Regions from separate parts of the Neomicrococcus aestuarii genome, predicted to be linked through region 1. Evidence: riboswitches for the same ligand, from Rfam matches in the RefSeq annotation. Region 1 holds a riboswitch; the other holds the start of a gene.
The links. A riboswitch is a leader RNA that binds a small molecule or an ion and turns the genes downstream of it on or off. The one in region 1 is predicted to bind S-adenosylmethionine.
Positions count from the first base shown of each region.

Region 1 (3,403 bases):
CCGCCTACCCGCGAGCGGGAAGCAACGGTGTCAGTGGGGGTCCCGCCCGTGGTGTCCACAGCGTCGTCGTGCACGCCTACGCTCATGCCTTCACCGTCGATGGGTCGGCATTCTTAGCGAAGGTGTCATCAAAAATGGAGGCGAGGGCTGCGTCCACGGTGGCCTGATCCTTGACGTCGCCGGACTGAACGAAGATCGGGCCGACCTTCTCCAGCACCACGCGCTGCTTCTCGCCCGGTACAGGATCGACGTCCAAGTTGCTGCGCTCGGTGATGACCTTGGTGGCCACGGCGTCTTCCAGACCGGCGACCTTCGCGAGGATCGTGGCGGTCTCTTCGAGGTTTTCAAGAGCCCATTCGCGGGCGTACTCGTAGGAGTCCACGACGGCCTGAGCGACCTCGGGCTTCTCAGAGATGAAGGACTCGGTGGCGTTCAAGAAGCCGTAAGTGTTGAAGTCAACGTTGCGGTAGATAAGCTTCGCGCCAGCCTGCTCGGCACCGGCCATGATCGGATCGAGGCCGCTCCATGCATCCACGGAACCGTTCTCGAGGGCTGCACGGCCGTCGGCGTGCTGCAAGTTCTGGACCGTCACGTCAGATGCTTTGAGGTCGTTAGCCTCGAGCGCCTGCAACAAGAAGAAGTACGGGTCCGTACCCTTCGTGGCGGCAACGTTCTTGCCCTTGAGCTCGGCGACAGATTTGATGGTGGAGTCCTTCGCGACTGCGAGGGCCGCCCATTCAGGCTGCGAGTACAAGAGGATGTTCTTGATGGGGGAGCCGTTCGAGCGAGCCAAGAGGGCGGCGGATCCGGCGGTGGATCCCACGTCGATGGCGCCGGCGCGCAACGCTTCGTTGGCCTTGTTGGAACCGGCGGACTGCACCCAGTTCACGGTGTAGCCCTGCTCCTTGAGCGTTGCTTCCAACCAGCCCTTTTCCTTCAGTACGAGGGAAAGTGGGTTGTACGTTGCGAAGTCGATGTTCAGTACTTTTCCACCGGCATTGGCGGACGACGACGCAGCTGCGGTCCCAGCGTTGGTTCCCGTTGCGCCTTCGCCTGCGCAAGCGGTGATGAGGCCAGCGGCTGCGATGGCTCCGAAGCCAAGAATCGAACGGCGCGTAGCGACGGCGGACAGTGTTTTACCGGAAAAAGACATGGTGCTCCTCAGTGGTGGGTATGAAGAAAGGGGAAAAATTGATACGTGTGGCGTGAGCTGAGCCGACCGTTGGCGGCCGGACTCGGTCCTGAGGTGTGGAAGTGAGAGGGCTTAGTGGCGGTGAGCGTCTACGCCGAGGCTCGAGAGCAGTTCGGCGCGCATTCGTGCCAGCTCAGCATCCGCGCGATCACGCGGGCGGGTGCCCGGAACGGTCAACACGTGGGAGATGGTGGCGCCAGGCTTGTTGTCCTCACGGCCCAAGACCACAATGCGATCCGCAAGCTGGAGAGCCTCGTCAACATCGTGCGTCACCAAGAGCACCGTGGTGGGGTGCGCTTCGTGAACGGCGAGCAAGAGGTCCTGCATCTTTAGTCGCGTCAGTGCATCGAGCGCGCCAAAAGGTTCATCGAGTAACAGCACGCCAGGACGGCGAGCCAGTGCGCGAGCCAACGAGGTGCGCTGTGCCATGCCGCCGGAGATCTCGCGAGGGCGCAAGTGCGCGGACTCGCTCAGACCCACCAGCTGCAGGAGGTTCTTGATGCGCTCGGCGCCCTCAGCCTTCGGGGTGCCGGCTGGAAGTCCTAGCTCCACGTTCTTGGCGAGGTTCTGCCACGGCAAGAGGCGCGGTTCCTGAAAAGCGACGGCGCAGCGTGGGTCAATGCCCTTGACCGCGACGCCATCAATCAGGATGCGACCCTCGTTTGGCTGGTCCAAGCCCGACGCTGCGCGCAAGAGCGTGGATTTGCCCGAACCCGAAGGGCCGAGAATTGCCACGATCTCATGCGGTGCAACGCTCAAATCGATGTCTCGAAGAACCACCTTGGTGGTGTCATTCGCGGAATCGAACGAACGGCCGACTCCCTCGAAATGCACCGCGAAAGCAGAATCGGCCAGCTGAGCCGTGCCGTTCGCAGACGACGCAGCGCTCGCAGGCGTCGAAACGTTAGAAACGAAAGTTGTCATCACACTCCATCGATTCTGGCGGTAGCACCGTCCTTCACGCTGATTCGTTGCCGAATCGTCGGATTAAGGCGGTTGCTGCGGCGTCGTCGAGCCAGATCTCTCAGCCACTCTTGATGGTTACTCGAATAATTGAACGCCCTAGGGATACAGTCTGGCAAATTGGTGACAAATAATTTCATGATCTGTCACATTCATTGCCCTTGATTCGACTTGCGTGGATTCTTATGGGAACCCACCGAGCCATTAATCACCTGGATCTCGAGTTCATTAGCTTGACTACGAGTCCCCTCGGAAAGCGAAAACGCCTGTGAGCACCCAAACTGTGGAAACCACGTCTCTTGCATCAGCTCTTGATAAGTACCGTCCCGTCTTCGACCGCATTGCGGCCGGAGCGGTTGATCGCGAGCTCAACGGCGAGCTGCCCCACGAGCCCATCCAGTGGCTCAAAGAATCAGGCTTCACCGCCGCGCGCGTGCCGCAAGAGTTCGGCGGCGGCGGTCTGACGTGGGAGGACTTCACGGCCCTGCTCATCGAGCTGGCTGCCGCGGACAGCAACCTCCCGCAGGCATTGCGCTCCCACGTGGCGTTCGTGGAGGAAAACCTCTACCACCACGGTCAGGTTCTCAACGGTGTCACCGATGACCGCAGTGCGTGGTTCAAGCGCTTCGTCTACGGCGAGATTGCCGGAAACGCGTGGACCGAGCCAGGCCAGGGCGGCGTGGCCACGGTTCTTGAAGAGCGCGACGGCAAGCTGTTGCTGAACGGCACCAAGTTCTACACCACGGGCACCATCTTCGCCGAGTGGATCGACGTGTTCGCGAAGCGCCCGGACGGCTCGGACATTTCGGTGTACGTGAGCACCAAGACCGATGGCATCGAGACCTTTGACGACTGGGATGGCTTCGGCCAGAAGGGCACCGGCAGCGGCACCACGGTGTTCAAGAATGCCCCGGTAGACCCTGAGAACGTCTACGACTTCGGCTTCCGTTTCCCCTACCAAGCAGCGCTGTACCAGCACATTTTGCTGATTGCCCTGTCCGGAATTGCGCACGGCGCAGCCCGCGAAGTGGCGCTTCAGGTCAAGAACCGCAAGCGCGTGTTTGGCCACGGCAATGCCAACCTGGTGAGCGAAGACCCGCAGATCCTTCAGGTGGTCGGCGAAGTGACCTCGAAGGCGTATGTCGCCGAGGCCGCGACCTTGCGCGTGGGCCGCGCACTCGACCGCGCCTACGAGTCCCGCACCGCCGGCGACGCCGCCGAGAAGGCAGCAAACATCGCGGTGGAACT
Region 1 covers NZ_JACHDR010000001.1:1,403,683-1,407,085, reverse strand. Annotated here, with positions in the region: gene HD598_RS06210 (ABC transporter permease) at 1-86, opposite strand, end outside; gene HD598_RS06205 (aliphatic sulfonate ABC transporter substrate-binding protein) at 83-1,153, opposite strand; gene HD598_RS06200 (ABC transporter ATP-binding protein) at 1,265-2,116, opposite strand; SAM riboswitch class I at 2,120-2,236, opposite strand; gene HD598_RS13760 (acyl-CoA dehydrogenase family protein) at 2,424-3,403, shown strand, end outside.

Region 2 (3,403 bases), 1.2 Mb from region 1:
AGTTCAGATCATCGCGCAGTTCCCGCACCAGCTTGACCACCGAACGGGTGGTCTCAGGATCCAGCCCGGAGGTGGCCTCATCAGAGAGCAACACGCTGGGTCGCAAGGCCAGAGCGCGGGCAATGCCCACGCGCTGACGTTGTCCGCCGGAAAGTTCGAACGGGTAGTGGTTGGCGCGGTGGGACAAGCCCACTCGGTCCAACAGCTCGTCCACGCGAGCCTTAGTTTCGGCTTTCGTGACGCCCAAGTACTCGAGCGGCAACGCAACATTCTCGGCTGCGGTTTTGCGGGAGAGGAGGCTTGCGGATTGGAACACGGTGCCAATACGACGGCGCGCCACGCGTAGTTTTGCCTCGGACAGACCGGACAGCTCTTCGCCGTTGACGATCACGCTGCCGGACGTCGGGCGTTCCAGCAGACTGATGCACTGGGCAAGGGTGCTCTTACCGGCACCCGAAGGGCCCACAACAGCCAGGATTTCGCCGGAAGCAACCTCAATATCGAGGTTTTCCAGCACCGTCACGGCATCAGGGCCGTGACCATACACTTTCGTGAGTTGGCGCAGACTAATCATCAAAAATTTCTCTCGTTGGAGCCCGATTCTGGGCGCACTGAAGGACAGCGGGAGCTGAGGGTCGCTCGAAAACCGAGCTGCGTCGTCGTACAAAGTGGTACTCAACGGCGCTTGGAGGGCGCTGCGCAAGAATCAGGCAGCGCCCAGATCATCGCGACTAAGCGGAGGCGCCTTCGAGGTTTACGACGGGCAGGAGGCTGGTGTTGAGCTCGGTGCCGTTCTTGCGGGCCAAGTCAGCCTCGAGTTCGCGCACGATCGGCAGCACGTCGCGACCGAAAGACTCAACCTCTTCCTGGAAGTGCAAATAGCCGGTGAGAACCAGGTTCACGCCGATCTTCTTGAAGTCCACAATGCGTTCGGCGATCTGTTCCGGAGTGCCAATGAGTTCGCTGCGGAAACCATCGTTGTACTGGACAAGATCCTCGAAGCTCGAGTCCTCCCACATGCCCTTGCCGTCCTTCGTGGACTGGCCGGCTTCCTTGACCGCGGATGCGAAGCCCTCAACGGCTGGGCGGTGCGCCTTCGCGATGATCTCGCGCAAGGTCTCGGTGGCTTCCTTCTCCGTATCGCGAGCGATCACGAAACCGTTGATGCCAAAGCGTGGCTTCTGCGGTGCCGTGCGCTTGCCGGATTCGGCGGCCGCCACGACGCCTGCGATGTTGTCGCGGAAACCTTCCAGCGAGCGGCCATTGGAGAAGTACCAGTCAGCGGTGTGGCCGGCGGCAGCCTGAGCCGCGGTGGAGTTTCCGCCGAAGAAGATCTCCGGGTGCGGGCGACCTGGGATATCCAGCGGCGCGGGGGAGAGCGTGAAGTCCTTGATGTTGTAGTACTTGCCCTCGAAGGAGAAGTCCTTCTCCGTGAGCAGTCCGCGCAGGATGGAGATGAATTCTTCGGTGCGAACGTAGCGCTCATCGTGCTCAAGCCACGGAAGACCGAAGTTCGTGAATTCGTCCTTGAGCCAGCCGGACACGATGTTCACGGCGGCGCGGCCGTTGGAAATGTGATCTGCGGTGATGAGCCACTTGGCGAGCACGCCGGGGTGCCACATGCCGGGGTGAACGGCGGCGATGATCTTGAGGCGTTCGGTGGCGCCGAGGAGGCCGAGCGTGAAGGCGGTGGCCTCGTGCTGCTTGGCAGCACCGTAGCTCGCGGCGTAGCGGGTCTGGGAGAGCGCGTATTCGAAGCCGACGTTTTCGGCGATGCGCGCGAGCTTCTTGTTGTATTCGAAGTCCCAGCTGGTGCGCTGTTCGATGGTGGAGATGACTAGTCCACCGGAGACGTTGGGTACCCAGTACGCGAACTTCAGTGGCGTCTCGAGGTCGGCTACTGGGGTGACATCAACTTGGCTCATGTTGTGATTCCTTGGGGCAATATTCGTGAGGAATCCCGTACAACGGCGTCAGTGCGCAGGTAGCGCGCACGTCCATGAAAGCTTGTGCTTTCTCCATCGTTTCTGGCGGTAGCACTTATCCGGGTGGGCCGGGAGTTGCTGCGGCGTCATAGAACCAGATCTCTCGGCCGCTCGGGATGGTGAAACAATTTGACCACATTTCTTGCGATTGTGAAAGCTTGTTCCGGAAATTGTGACGCTGTGTGTTGTGGATCGTAGATTATTCGATTTCCAGAACGACGACGCTGGCTTGCGTTAAAGCGCAAGGTGCCGAGAGTGGCCGCACCCCAACTCGGTCACTCTCGGCATGGTTTTCTGGCGTTGAGCCAGTGGTGCCGGCGACTCTCACTCGCCGGCGTCGCGGTTATTCAGTGGCGAGTGTCCACGATCCGTCCGCCTGGACGATGATCAACGACGGTCCGGATGACAGGGGTACCGTGCCGGAGTAGTTGCCGATCTCGTTGACCAGCAAGCCCATGTTGAAGAGCTCGTCGTTTTCCTCGAAGACAGCGAAGTTGCCTTCGCCCCTATGTGTTGCGGTGAGCGTTGCCGAAGAACCTTCGTACAACATCACGGCGTCACCGGAACCCTTCGATGCGAAAGCCTTGGCGTTGCCGAGCGTTTCGATGCTCAGAGTCCACGGACCGCTCGCTTGAACCTGAAGGCTCTTCACCTCTTGGAACGCGTTTACGCCGAGGGCCGTGGTGCCCTTGTAGGAGCCGATAGTGTTCACGAGCAGATCGGTGGAATCATTCGCCTCATCCAGTCCGATCACCGCGAAGTTGCCTTCACCGTTGTAGGTTGCCGTCACCATCGCGGTGGTCACGCCAGCGGGCAACTTGATGACGGTATCGCCCGTGCCTTTCTTGGTGATGGTGGCGAACTCGCCGAACTTTCCGGCGGCCCAGGCGGCGGCACCAGAGCCTTCGGGCTCCTCGGCCAAAGTTTCTTCAGCAACTGCTTCTTCAGCAACCGTTTCCTCGGCTGCTGTTTCTTCCGCTGCCGGAGTTTCGGTCACGGTCGTTTCAACGGCAGTTTCCGCAGAAGCCGAGGCCGCATCAGCCGGAGCTGACGACGCGGCCGCAGCAGGCGTCGTCGTACTGGAATCTGAAGCCGAAGAACTAAACGAGGACGACGTACCGCCATCAAAGTTCTGCTGGCCGGTGATCATGCCGAACACCACGACGATTGCCGAGACAATCCACGCGACCTTCTTTTGCTTCTCATAGCCTTCAAGGCGACGACCCGCCTTGTCCCGCGTGGCACCCGCGAGGGTCATGATCAGATCCACGAGGTACCAGATGCCGAGCCCACCGAGGGTCACGAGCTTGAGAACGCCCGTGCCGATCTTGCCGAGGTAGAAGCGGTCGGCGCCGAAGTAGCCGATCAACAAGGACAAGAGCCACGTGACAAGGAAGGACTTGCCAGAAGCCGAAGGA
Region 2 covers NZ_JACHDR010000001.1:236,817-240,219, forward strand. Annotated here, with positions in the region: gene HD598_RS01055 (methionine ABC transporter ATP-binding protein) at 1-574, opposite strand, end outside; gene sfnG (dimethylsulfone monooxygenase SfnG) at 732-1,925, opposite strand; SAM riboswitch class I at 2,016-2,108, opposite strand; gene HD598_RS01065 (TM2 domain-containing protein) at 2,329-3,403, opposite strand, start outside.
Region 2: another riboswitch for S-adenosylmethionine. It lies ahead of sfnG (dimethylsulfone monooxygenase SfnG); the one in region 1 lies ahead of HD598_RS06200 (ABC transporter ATP-binding protein).